3 regions of the Bradyrhizobium sp. 14AA genome follow, and region 2 is predicted to be linked to each of the others. Evidence: riboswitches for the same ligand, from Rfam matches in the RefSeq annotation. Region 2 holds a riboswitch; each other region holds the start of a gene.

Region 1 (4,353 bases), on a different contig from region 2:
CCGCTCTTCAAATGCTCGAACAACAAAGGCTGTAAGGAAACGCCTGATGTGTCTCGCCATACCTGCAGAGGTTACAAAGCTCCTTCCCGACGAGATGGCCGTCGTCTCGATCGACGGCGTCACCAAGGAGATTTCGGTGGCGCTGATCGCAGATCTTGCCGTCGGCGACTACGTGATCATCCATGTCGGCTATGCCCTGACCAAGATCGATCCGGATGAGGCGAGGCGGACGCTGGAGCTTATGCGTGAGCTCAGCACCGAGGGGCAGGGAGCAATGCAGTGAAATACGCCGACGAATTTCGCGACAAGGCAATCGCGCTGGGGTTGGCCAGGGCGATCCGGTCTGAGGCCAATCCGCAGAGATCCTACCGCTTCATGGAGTTCTGCGGCGGACATACGCATGCGATTTCGCGCTATGGCCTGGAGGACATACTGCCCAAGAACGTGCGGATGATCCACGGCCCCGGCTGTCCCGTCTGCGTGCTGCCGGCGGGACGTATCGACATGGCGATGCGGCTGGTCGATCGGCCGGAGGTGATCCTTTGCGTCTATGGCGATCTGATGCGGGTGCCGGGCTCGCAAGGTGCCTCGCTGTTGAAGGCAAAGGCACGTGGCGCCGACGTCCGCATGGTCTATTCCACGGTCGATGCGATCCGGATCGCGGAAGAGAATCCGGAGCAGGAAGTCGTGTTCTTCGCGATCGGCTTCGAGACCACGACGCCGCCGACTGCGATCATGATCCGGCGCGCCGAGAAGAAGCAGCTCGAAAACTTCAGCGTGGTCTGCAACCACGTGCGGACGCCGCCGGCGATGCGGAACATTTTGGAGAGTCCGGACATCCGCAGCATCCGCCGCGTCGAGATCGACGGCTTCGTGGGGCCCGCGCATGTCAGCATCATCATTGGCACCGAGCCCTACGAGGTCTTTGCAGAGGAATTTGGCAAGCCGGTAGTGATCTCGGGCTTCGAGCCGCTTGACATGATGCAGGCGATTCTGATGCTGGTGCGTCAGGTGAACGAGCACCGGAACGAGGTGGAGAATCAATATAGCCGTGCCGTAACGCGCGATGGGAATCCGCGCGCCAAGGAGGAGGTCTCGAATATTTTCGAGCTGCGCGACCAGTTCGAATGGCGAGGCCTCGGGCTCGTGCCCTATAGCGGATTGAAGCTGAAGCAAACCTACGCCAGATTTGATGCGGAGATACGTTTCGCCATGAACGAGCTGCACGTCCCCGACAATCCGGCCTGCGAATGCGGCGCGATCCTGCGCGGTGTCAAGAAACCGGTCGACTGCAAGCTGTTCGGAACGGTGTGCACGCCGGAGACCCCGGTGGGATCCTGCATGGTCTCCTCGGAAGGCGCATGTGCCGCGCATTGGACCTATGGTCGCTTCCGCGATCGTCAGCAGAAGCGGGCTTCATGAGAACCCATCAGCGCAAGCTCGACATCAAGCACGGCTGCGTCGACCTGTCCCACGGTTCCGGCGGCCGTGCGATGTCGCAGTTGATCTCGGGCCTGTTCCACGAGGCCTTCGGCAACGAATGGCTGGCGCGCGGCAACGATCAATCCGCCTTCGACGTCGGCGCCGGGCGCATGGTGATGACGACTGATGGCTATGTGGTTTCACCGCTGTTCTTTCCCGGAGGCAATATCGGCTCGCTCGCGGTGCACGGCACCGTCAACGACATCGCCATGGCCGGTGCCCGACCGCTTTATCTGTCTGCGAGTTTCATTATCGAGGAAGGCTTTCGGTTTTCAGACCTCAAGATGATCGCGGACTCCATGGGCGAGGCGGCGCAATCCGCCGGCGTTCATATCATCACCGGCGACACCAAGGTCGTCGAGCGCGGCAAGGCCGATGGCCTGTTCATTTCGACCGCGGGCGTTGGCCTGGTGCCTGAGGGGCTGGATCTCTCCGCCGAGAATGCGAGGGTCGGAGATCGGGTGCTGATCTCGGGCACGCTTGGCGATCACGGCGTCGCAATCATGTCAAAGCGCCAGAACCTCGCCTTTGAAACGGAGATCGTCTCGGATTCGGCCGCCCTGCATGATCTGGTCGCCAGGATGGTGGCGGCGGGCGGCCGCGGCATCCGTCTGATGCGAGATCCCACGCGCGGCGGCCTCGCGGCGACATTGAACGAAATTGCCCAGCAGTCCGAACTAGGCTTCAGCCTCCAGGAAGAGGCGATCCCGGTCAAGCCGGGGGTGGCGGCTGCCTGTGAGTTGCTCGGGCTCGATCCGCTCTACGTCGCCAATGAGGGGAAGCTGGTCGCGATCGTGTCGCCTGATGTCGCCGGAGCCGTGCTGGCCGCCATGAGAGCGCACCCGCTCAGTCGCGATGCCGCCGATATCGGCGAAGCGGTGCCGGACGATCATCACTTCGTGCAGATGGCGACGAGCTTTGGCGGTGGCCGAATCGTCGACTGGTTGTCGGGCGAGCAACTGCCCCGGATCTGTTGAGGCCCAAGATGCGCATTTAGCCCCATGCCAACGCCGCGTCCTATACCTACACCGCGAAGCACGAGAGTTCAGTCCGGTGGATTGGCTTGAAACCTTCGATATCGCGAGCCAGCACTGTGAGGAGCATTCAATCGAAGTCCTCAACGAATTCATTAAAGTATCTTTTCGCTGGCTGTGCACTCCGGATTGACCGACAAGACCCAATGGCTCAATTCAAAGCGCCCAGACCGAAATCCCTCTACCGGCAGGTCAACCCCGTAAACGACGCAGAACGGCAAGACTTTGCATCTTCGGTTCATTGTTGACCCAAGCCGCGTAGTAGAATACTTGAGAAGTGCAGCCACAATTTTGATGTCGTGACTCAGGAGGTCGAGTCCCAAAGACGTCGCTTGCGGAAGAGATCGGCTTCGGCCGACGCCGAAGGAGCAACCGCCCCGGAAACTCTCAGGCAACAAGGACCGCGTGTGACGAAACAACATCTGGAAAGAGGTGCCTTGGCACCCGCCGACGGGATAATACTCTCAGGCAAATAGACAGATGGGGCGCATTTGAAATCAATCACTTGATTGAGGTGCGCGTCCATGTCCAAGACTGTCGAACAAGTCACCACACCTAGTTTATCGGCCAGGCGCCTAGCCGGTCCGATCAGTGTCCTCGATCTATTCACGATCGGAATCGGCCCATCCAGCTCGCATACCGTTGGACCGATGCGCGCGGCCCATCGATTCATCGAATGCTTGGGCGAAGATCTATGGCGCTGTCGCTTGGTTGTCGTCGAGCTCTACGGGTCGCTGGCGCTGACTGGCAAGGGTCACCGCACCGATATTGCCCTTCTGCTGGGACTATCGGGCTGGCTGCCAGAATCCGTTGATCCTGAAGCCATATCCATTATTGCCGGGCTGATCCGATCGCGTTCCGAGATTTTGCTTGGCGGTCGTCATGCGGTTGGCTTCGATGAGCGTCAGCACCTCACCTTCCGCACCGGCGAGTTCCTGCCGGGGCACTCAAATGGTATGAAATTCGCAGCGCATTCGGATACGGGCGTCCTGCTTCGTCAAACCTATTACTCCGTTGGCGGCGGCGCGATCGTGTGTGAAGGCGACCAGCCGAGGAACCCCGCTGTTCGAAACGTTGGATGTGAGCCGTACCCGTTCACGTCAGCGCATGAGCTTCTTGCGATAGGTGAGAGGACCGGCTTGTCGATTGCCGATATCGTTGCTGCAAACGAACTATCGCATAGGGAGGAGACTGAAACCAATGCATTCCTGGATAGCGTTCGCGATGCCATGATGCGCTGCATCGATCGCGGGTGTGTCAACGGGGGTGTTCTGCCTGGTGGCCTGAAGGTACCGCGCCGTGCGCCAGGCCTGCTCAGCAAGCTCAAGACGACGTCAAAGGGGGCGGCACATCCATTTCACGTGATGGAATGGGTCAGCCTCTTTGCTCTCGCGGTCAATGAAGAGAACGCGGCCGGGGGACGGGTCGTGACTGCGCCGACGAATGGAGCTGCCGGCGTCATACCCGCGGTCCTGAAATTCTCCGAGATGTTCTTCCCGGATCCGAGCCCGGCAAAAGCCCGCATCTTTCTCCTGACGGCGTCCGCGATCGGTATGCTCTACAAACGAAACGCTTCGATATCCGCCGCCGAAATGGGTTGTCAGGGCGAGGTCGGCGTTGCTTGCTCCATGGCGGCAGCAGGTCTTGTGGCCGTCCTGGGTGGCACCAACCGGCAGATCGAGAACGCCGCCGAAATCGGCATGGAGCACAATCTCGGTCTCACATGTGACCCGATCGGTGGCCTCGTGCAGATCCCGTGTATTGAGCGCAACACAATGGGTGCGATCAAGGCGATCAATGCGGCGATGCTCGCGTTGCATGGTGATGGCCAACATCA
Region 2 (4,353 bases):
CATAGAGGCAGAGCCCGGCTTCCAGCCGCAGGCTGTCGCGGGCGCCAAGGCCGATCGGCATCACGTCGGGGTTTTCGAGCAGCGTTTTGGCGAGACGCTCGGCGTCCGCGGCGGGAACCGAAATTTCGAATCCGTCCTCGCCGGTGTAGCCGGAGCGCGAGACGAAACATTTGATACCGGCGACCTCATGCGGGCCGGCGTCCATGAAGGTCATGGCGGGCGCCGCTGCACATAATTTCGCCAGCACCGATTCCGCCTTCGGGCCCTGCAGCGCGATCAGCGCGCGGTCGGCAAGCTGCTCGATGACACAGTCGCCGGAGAGATTCGCGCGCAGATGCGCCTCGTCCGCGTCCTTGCAGGCGGCGTTGACGACCAGGAACAGGTGATCGCCGAAATTGGCGACCATGAGATCGTCGAGGATTCCGCCATCTTCATTGGTGAACTGGGCGTAGCGCTGCCGTCCCGGCGCGATCGCCACGATATCCTGCGGCACCAGCCGTTCCAGCGCGCGGGCGGCGTCCTCGACCTTGCCCGACTTCGGCCTGAGCGCGAGCTGGCCCATATGGGAGACGTCGAACAGGCCGGCGGAGGTTCGGGTCTGGAGGTGCTCTTTCAGCACGCCCGCGGGGTATTGCACGGGCATGTCATAGCCCGCGAACGGCACCATCTTGCCGCCCAAGGACACGTGAAGGCTGTGGAGGGGGGTCCGTTTCAGGGAGTCTTTGTCGTGCGCTAGCATCACAGGGGCCCTCGGCGGTTCCCCGGGGACGATTCCCCGATGGACACCGGTCGAAGCCCCATCTGTCGCTGTGCCTGAGAGTATTATCCCGTCGGCGGACGCAGCCCGGGCTTTATGCCCGTCGGCGCCTCTTTCCAGATGCTGTCAAAGCCACGCGGTCCTTTTGCCTGAGAGTTTCCGGGGCGGTTGCTCCTTCGGCGCCGGCACCAGTGCCGGTCTCTCCCGACGTGGCCGTACGATACAGATGGGTACAGACCACAGGGCGGCCAAGCCTGTCAACGCGACTTCTGTGGCTTTCAACGGGATTGAGCGCCTGCGGCAACCCTCTGATCTCTCTGCACAGTTTCTGGACAGCGAAGCTGGCCTTGTCTAAAAGCGCTGTGGCCCGCAGATATCAGCCTAAATGTCAGGTTTGGATGGCAAGAAGCGGGTCCAAGCACACCCGATTGGATGAACATGAGCGGCGTCAACGAGATCAGGTCGACCTTTCTGAACTTCTTTGCCGAGAACGGCCACGAGATCGTGTCGTCCTCGCCATTGGTGCCGCGCAACGACCCGACGTTGATGTTCACCAATGCCGGCATGGTGCAGTTCAAGAACGTCTTCACCGGCGTCGAGAAGCGGCCCTATCAGCGCGCCACCACGTCGCAGAAATGCGTGCGCGCCGGCGGCAAGCACAACGACCTCGACAATGTCGGCTACACCGCGCGCCATCTCACCTTCTTCGAGATGCTCGGCAATTTCTCGTTCGGCGACTATTTCAAGGAGCGCGCGATCGAGCTTGCCTGGAAGCTGATCACGAAGGACTTCGGGCTCAACAAGGACAAGCTGCTCGTCACCGTCTACCACACCGACGACGAGGCGCATGGGCTGTGGAAGAAGATCGCCGGCTTCTCCGACGACCGCATCATCCGCATCCCGACCTCGGACAATTTCTGGGCGATGGGCGACACCGGCCCGTGCGGCCCGTGCTCGGAGATCTTCATCGATCGCGGCGATCATATCTGGGGCGGCCCTCCCGGTTCTCCTGAAGAGGACGGCGACCGCTTCCTCGAATTCTGGAACCTGGTGTTCATGCAATATGAGCAGGTGACGAAGGAGGAGCGCGTGGATCTGCCGCGTCCCTCGATCGACACCGGCATGGGCCTCGAGCGCATGGCCTGCATCATGCAGGGCGTCGACAGCGTGTTCGAGACCGACCTGTTCCGCCATTTGATCGACGCGACGGCGTCGGCGCTCGGCAGCGGGCCGAACGAGCAGACCGTCGCCTCGTTCCGCGTCATCGCCGACCATTTGCGTTCCTCGGCCTTCCTGGTCGCCGATGGCGTGCTGCCCTCGAACGAGGGCCGCGGCTATGTGCTGCGCCGGATCATGCGCCGCGCGATGCGCCATGCGCAGCTGCTGGGTGCGAAAGAGCCGCTGATGCATCGCCTGGTCTGGGCGCTGGTGCGTGAGATGGGCCAGGCCTATCCCGACCTGATGCGCGCGGAGAATTTGATCGAGGAAACGCTGCGGCTGGAAGAGACCCGCTTCCGCAAGACGCTGGTGCGCGGCCTCGCCATCCTCGACGAGAAGAGCGCGTCGTTGAAGAAGGGCGACATGTTCGACGGCGACGTCGCCTTCACGCTGTACGACACCTACGGCTTCCCGCTCGACCTGACGCAGGACGCGCTGAAGTCGCGCGGCATCGGCGTCGACCAGGCCTCGTTCACCGACGCGATGGAGCGCCAGAAGGCCAAGGCGCGCGAGTCCTGGAAGGGCTCGGGGGAAGCTGCTTCCGAAGCAATCTGGTTCCCGCTGCGCGAGAAGCTCGGGGCCACCGAATTCCTGGGCTACGAGACCGAGAGCGCCGAAGGCGTGGTGTCGGCGCTGGTGAAGGACGGTGCGGAGGTCGCCAGCCTCAAGGCCGGCGACACCGGCGCGCTTCTGCTCAACCAGACGCCGTTCTACGCGGAATCAGGCGGCCAGGTCGGCGACACCGGCGTGCTCACGGGCGAGGGCGGCATCAAATTCCGCGTCACCGACACCCAGAAGAAGCTCGGCGATTTCTTCGTTCACGTCGGCACCGTCGAGAGCGGCGAGCTGAAGATCGGCACCGCGCTGCAGCTCGAGGTCGATCATTCCAGGCGTTCGTCGATCCGCGCCCACCACTCGGCGACGCATCTCATCCACGAGGCGCTGCGCCAGGTGCTCGGCGACCACATCGCCCAGCGCGGCTCGATGGTGGCGCCGGACCGGCTGCGCTTCGACTTCGTGCATCCGAAGCCGATCACGGCGGAAGAGCTTGCCCGCGTCGAGGACATCGCCAACGACGTAGTGCTGGAGAACGACGAGGTCACCACGCGCGTCATGGGCGTTGATGAAGCCCGCGAGGCCGGGGCGCGCGCCCTGTTCGGCGAGAAATATGGTGACGAGGTCCGCGTCGTCTCGATGGGCCGAACCGCGCGCGAGCGCGGCACCAACGCGCTCGGCTGGTCGGTCGAGCTCTGCGGCGGCACGCATGTCAGGCGCACCGGCGATATCGGCCTGATCACGCTGACCGGCGAAAGCGCGGTCGCCTCCGGCGTGCGCCGCATCGAGGCGCTGACCGGCAATTATGCGCGCAAGCACGCCAACGACACCATGGCGCTGGCCAAGACCGCGGCCAACGAGCTGCGCACCTCGATCGACGACGTCCCGGCGCGCATCGCCGCGCTGATGGACGAGCGCAAGAAGCTCGAGCGCGAGCTCTCCGACGCCCGCAAGAAGCTCGCAATGGGCGGCGGCGCGGCTGCCGGCAGCAATGGCGCAGCCGCGGGCGTGCGCGAGGCCGGCGGCGTCAAGCTGATGGCGCGCGCGGTCGAGGGCATCGAGATGAAGGATCTCAAGAGCCTTGCCGACGACGGCAAGAAGCAGATCGGCTCCGGCGTGGTCGCCATCGTCGGCGTCACCGAGGACGGCAAGGCCGGTGTCGTGGTCGGCGTCACCGCCGACCTCACCGCGCGCTTCAACGCCGTCAATCTGGTGAAGGTCGCCTCTGAAGCGCTCGGCGGCAAGGGCGGCGGCGGCCGGCCCGACATGGCTCAGGCCGGCGGTCCCGACGGCGCCAAGGCGTCCGAGGCGCTCGCGGCGATCGAAAAAGCGATGGCGGGCGCGTAGGCCACCATGGGCCTCGTTCCGCGAGGGCGTGGCTTGCGCGATCCCAACCTAAGGGATCGCCTCTACGAATTGCTGGAGCACGATCCCTTGGCCTATTCGGCCGGGTCGCGCTTCATCCAGATCATCATCGGCGTCATCGTGCTCAATGTCGCCGCGATGATCCTCGCCTCGGTGCCGGAGCTCGACGCGCGCTTTGATGTGCTGTTCAGCGCGATCGCTGTGCTCGCCGTCGTCATGTTCGCGCTCGAATATCTGGCGCGGCTGTGGACGGTGGCGGGGCACACCCAGCGCAGGGGCTCCGCGCTGTCCGACCGGCTCTCTTATGCCTTCTCCGCGCTCGGCATCATCGACCTCATGGCGTTCCTGCCGGCTGCCATCGTGCTCGCCACGGGCCGGCACGCGACGCTGGCCGGGCTCGGCGTGCTGCCGTTCTTCAAGCTGATACGGTACTCGCCGGCGATGCGCTCGCTGCTGGC
Region 3 (4,353 bases), on a different contig from region 2:
GGGTTAAGCACGACCGGTTTGTTCGACGGCCAACCGACTGCTGCGAGTGCGTTGGCTATGGCCGAGTGCGAGAAAGTCGGCAGGACCACGACCGCCACGTCGACTCCGGAGATGGCCGACTTGAGATCCGTCGAAATCAGGGTAGGCTTTGCAACTCCTTCGCCGAGCTTGCCGTCGAATGCAACGCCGCCGAGCTTGATGTGCGGTTCAAGCGTTTCGGCCGAACGCGCCCAGAAATGAACGGAGTGGCCTGCGAGAACCAATTCTGCGACCGAAGCCGCGCCCCCTGCTCCTCCTCCGAGTACCGCAACCTTCATTCTTTTCTCCGCAGATCGAAGCGCAAATCGCGCCACCCGAGAGCCAGCTTTGATCACAGTTTATGATCACAACTGTGATTGTCAAGCCGAAGAATTGCTCGCCCGCCGCATGCGAGCAATCCATGATCGGATGGCCTACGTTGCCAGTCGGAGGCGATCCGTGATGCCAAGTTCGAACTCGGTGGCAAGGCAATCGGCAACCATCTCTGCGGTTGCGGCCGAGAGCGTCCACCCCAGGTGGCCGTGGCCAGTGTTGTAGAAAACGCCCGGCATCCTGCCCCTGCCGACCCGCGGCATCATGTTCGGCATCATCGGACGCAACCCGGCCCAGGACACGACGCGGTTGGTATCGACCGAAGGAAACAACGTTCGCGTCCAGTCAACCAGCGGCTTGATGCGGTCTTGGCGAATGTCGCGGTTCATGCCGTTGAACTCTGCCGTTCCGGCGACGCGAAAGCGCGCAGCGCCCAATCGACTGGTAACGATCTTGGCGCCATCATCGAGCAGGCTGACCCAAGGCGCAGCTTTCTGGCTCTGCTCGTCGTCAAGGTGCACGGTGATCGAATAGCCCTTGACAGGGTAAACGTTGAGCCGGTCGCCGAGCATCGCCGCGAGGTCGCGGCTTGCGGGACCGGCGCATATGACGACACTGTCGGCATCGATCTCATTGACACGAGCGCCGCCTGAAGGCTCGTCACACCCATACTGGATGCGGAAAACTTCGTCCCGAGCGATCTGCCTCACAGTGGCGTCAAAGACGAAACGCACGCCACGTCTCTCGCATGCCTTGGCGAGACCGCAAACGAACTTGTGGATGTCTCCGGTGGAATCCGACGGGGTATAGAAACCTCCGAAGAAGTCGCCATGCAGCGTCGGCTCGATCGACTTCACCTCTGCGGCCGTCACTGGACGACGGTCCAGGCCCCCCTCCACGAGAATGGTATTGACCTTCAGCGCGTGTTGGAAACTCTGCTTATCCCGATAGAAGTGAAGGATGCCGCGCCGCTCGTGGTCGAAGTCGATGCCCTCGCGCTCGGCAATGGCGAAGAGATGCTTGCGTGCGGCGATGGCAAGCCGTGTGGTCTCAATTGTGTTGTCGCGATAGTTCTTGATGTTGAAGATGAATTCGCCAAGCCAGGAATATTTGTGCCAGGTCGGCGCTGGATTCATGAGGAGCGGTGCATCGCGCCTCAACATCCAACTCACTCCCTTGAAGACGGTCGACCAGCTATTCCAGACCTCCGCATTGCTTGCGGAAAGTTGGCCGCCATTGGCGAACGATGTCTCCATGCCCGCGTAGCGCTGACGCTCGATCACCGTAACGGTATGGCCGCGGTTGAGAAGGGCATAGGCGGTGGTGACGCCGGTGATACCGGCGCCGATGACGACAACATGTGGCATTTCACTCTCCGCGATCGAAGTTGGGAGCGGGCCGAGGCCCGCGGTTTGTCCCCAATCTGTCGCTGTACCTGAGAGATTAACCGCCACGGCTCGGCCGGTACGGTGGTCCCCTTCGGTGGACACTCGAAGTGCCACTCTCCAGATCGTTCAGCTGCATGGTCCCTTTTGCCTGAGAGTTTCCTGGGGGTTGCTCCTTCGGCGCCGGCCAACACCGTCACGACGGCGACCGATCTCTCCCATGCAGCCTATTGAACGCGATAGGTTCTTCTCTCCTGCGCCTCCGCAGCTAGAGCCGGCTCGTCAATTGCCGACGTCGTAAAGAGTCGTGGTCGTCTCGACCGCTTCGTCATGCAGACCAGCGCGCTCGACCGCCGCAGCAGCCAGTTGCCGGGCTTTGCGCCGAATCTGCGGCTCGTCAACCCCCTGCACCTTGCCGTCGATATATGACGGCTTCCCATCGACCCAAGTCTGCACGATCGAAGCGGTCGATGCAGAGAATACCAAAGCTTGCAGTGGATCGTAGAACGGCGTCCATTCGACGTGGTCTAGGTCGAAGAGGACGAAATCGGCCTTCTTGCCGATTTCCAGCGAACCGATCTCGTCGTCCCACATCAACGCCTTCGCACCTTCGATGGTCGCGGCGCGTAGTGCTTGTCGTGCAGTGAATATGTCCGGTTGCAAGCGGGCGTCCTTGAACATGCCGGCGACGAGCAGCATTTGCCGCATCAGGTTCATGTTGCCGGCCGCCGACACGCCATCGGTGCCGAGGCCGACTTTAACGCCGGCCTTCACCATCTCCGGATATTTGCCGATCGCGGTTGCACCCTTCCCCAACTTGAATGACGAGCACGGGCAGAAGGCGACGCTGGCGCCACGCTCGGCGAGCAGACGGACCTCTTCGTCGGAGACGGCCGCGCCGTGAGCGATGACCAGGTTCTTTCCTATGCCTCCGGCCCGATCGATACGCGTGATGGGCCAGCAGCCATATTTTTTCTCGCAAACCCTCGCCTCCTCGATCGAGGTGGCGAGATGATAGGTCGTGCCGACGCCCAACCTCTCAGCCAGTTTCACCGCTCCAACGTGGAGTTCGAGGCTACACGGCTCCTTGCCTTCGATATTGACCCAGCAACGCGCACGGCCGTCGAGGGCGCCGTTGTAGCGAACGACACAATCCTCGAGCACCTTGAGTGCGGCCTCGGCGTTCGGGAAGAAATGATGATCCACCATTTCCTGGGTCCATCCGCGGGGGAGCTCGGGCGGTGGATTGTCGGCCGCGTGCCGCCCGGTGATGCCGCGAATGCTGACCTTTTCCATCGCGCGAACGACGATGCCGGGATCGTATTGCGATCCCATGTCGAGAAAACACGTGGTGCCACAACGCAGCATCTCGGTGATGCCCAGCAGCGCACCCCAATATTCGTCTTCTTCGGTGATGTGAGCGTAAAAGGGCTTAGCCCAGTGGAACACCCAGGCCCGGGTGTTGAGATTGTCCGGGAAGACTGCGCGCGACAGCGTCTCCGAAAGATGAACGTGGCTGTCGACGAAGCCCGGGCAGACACCGAGCATCTTGCCATCGATCACCTTGTCAAAAGTGACGCTTTTTTGCCGCGCGGCCACGTCATCGGCCGGACCGATATCCGAGATGCGGTCGTTCTCGACCACGAGACTGGCGTTGCGCACGACCGTGTCGTTCTTGTCGACCGTGAAGGCGAAGTTCAAGTCCTTGATTAGCGTGCGCATGCCTCTTCACCCAATTCTCTGCCATCACGACCGCCCCACCTGACTGCCGCACCATAACGCCGGGCAGTTTCGTGCGACCTTTAACCAAGCGAACAGCTCCTCTTCGCTTGGAGCCTCCGTCAAGCGACGGCGGCCCTGCGCACGGCCCCGCTTTTCCTGGCCGTACCCACGGGAATCAACCGGTCGGTGTCGGCATAGTCGGAAAGCAGTTCCGACCCATTGGCGGTCACCAGCAGCATATCCTTGTTCTGCATGCCGAAGCCATGGCCGGTGTCATAGCAAAGCGGCTCGAAACCAAGCACCATGTTCGCCTCGAGCGGCGCGTCGGTGCCCGGCTTGCCCAGCACTGGCGTCAGTCCAAGGTAGGGATCTTCGTGCAGGTGCAGGCCAATACCGTGGCCCACGAACGAGATCGGCGGCAGATCGAGCTTGGCGAGCTTCGCAATGAACGCATCGTAGATATTGCGACAGCTCGCGCCCGGCTTCACTTTCTCCATGATTTCGTATTTGCATTCGACCAGATGCGCCCAGATCTTCTCGGCCATGGGCGGTGCCTCGCCGACGATCGCGGTTCGGCAGACGCCAGCCTGATACCCGTCGATGACGGAGAATATCTCCACGCGGCAGACGTCCCCCCGCTTCAAGACGCGCTCCGACGGGCCGACGTTGGGCAAGACGCTGCGCTCGCCGGTCGCCACGATCATCAGCTTGAAGTGATCGGCGCCGAGAGCATAGACATTGCGGGTCAGGTGGCCGGCGATGTCCATTTCGGAATTGCCCTCGTCGACCACAGAGAGAGTATCGGTAATGGCCTGGTCGGCAATACGGGAAAGTTTGCGCAAAAGCGCAATCTCCTCCGAGGTCTTGATTTGGCGAAGTCGCGCCAGGATCGGCT

Evidence for each region. A riboswitch is a leader RNA that binds a small molecule or an ion and turns the genes downstream of it on or off. The one in region 2 is predicted to bind glycine.
Region 1: linked by a shared signal. The riboswitch ahead of RAD15_RS37935 (L-serine ammonia-lyase) and the one ahead of gcvT (glycine cleavage system aminomethyltransferase GcvT) in region 2 are both predicted to bind glycine.
Region 3: linked by a shared signal. The riboswitch ahead of RAD15_RS37985 (D-amino acid dehydrogenase) and the one ahead of gcvT (glycine cleavage system aminomethyltransferase GcvT) in region 2 are both predicted to bind glycine.

The regions. Positions count from the first base shown of each region.
Region 1 is NZ_JAVAYM010000031.1:47,706-52,058, forward strand. It holds gene hypF (carbamoyltransferase HypF) at 1-35, shown strand, start outside; gene RAD15_RS37920 (HypC/HybG/HupF family hydrogenase formation chaperone) at 47-283, shown strand; gene hypD (hydrogenase formation protein HypD) at 280-1,422, shown strand; gene hypE (hydrogenase expression/formation protein HypE) at 1,419-2,459, shown strand; glycine riboswitch at 2,842-2,930, shown strand; gene RAD15_RS37935 (L-serine ammonia-lyase) at 3,041-4,353, shown strand, end outside.
Region 2 is NZ_JAVAYM010000020.1:133,101-137,453, reverse strand. It holds gene gcvT (glycine cleavage system aminomethyltransferase GcvT) at 1-739, opposite strand, end outside; glycine riboswitch at 886-974, opposite strand; gene alaS (alanine--tRNA ligase) at 1,196-3,877, shown strand; gene RAD15_RS30335 (cyclic nucleotide-gated ion channel) at 3,884-4,353, shown strand, end outside.
Region 3 is NZ_JAVAYM010000031.1:61,212-65,564, reverse strand. It holds gene RAD15_RS37990 (NAD/NADP octopine/nopaline dehydrogenase family protein) at 1-317, opposite strand, end outside; gene RAD15_RS37985 (D-amino acid dehydrogenase) at 453-1,718, opposite strand; glycine riboswitch at 1,865-1,967, opposite strand; gene RAD15_RS37980 (amidohydrolase family protein) at 2,019-3,437, opposite strand; gene RAD15_RS37975 (M24 family metallopeptidase) at 3,578-4,353, opposite strand, start outside.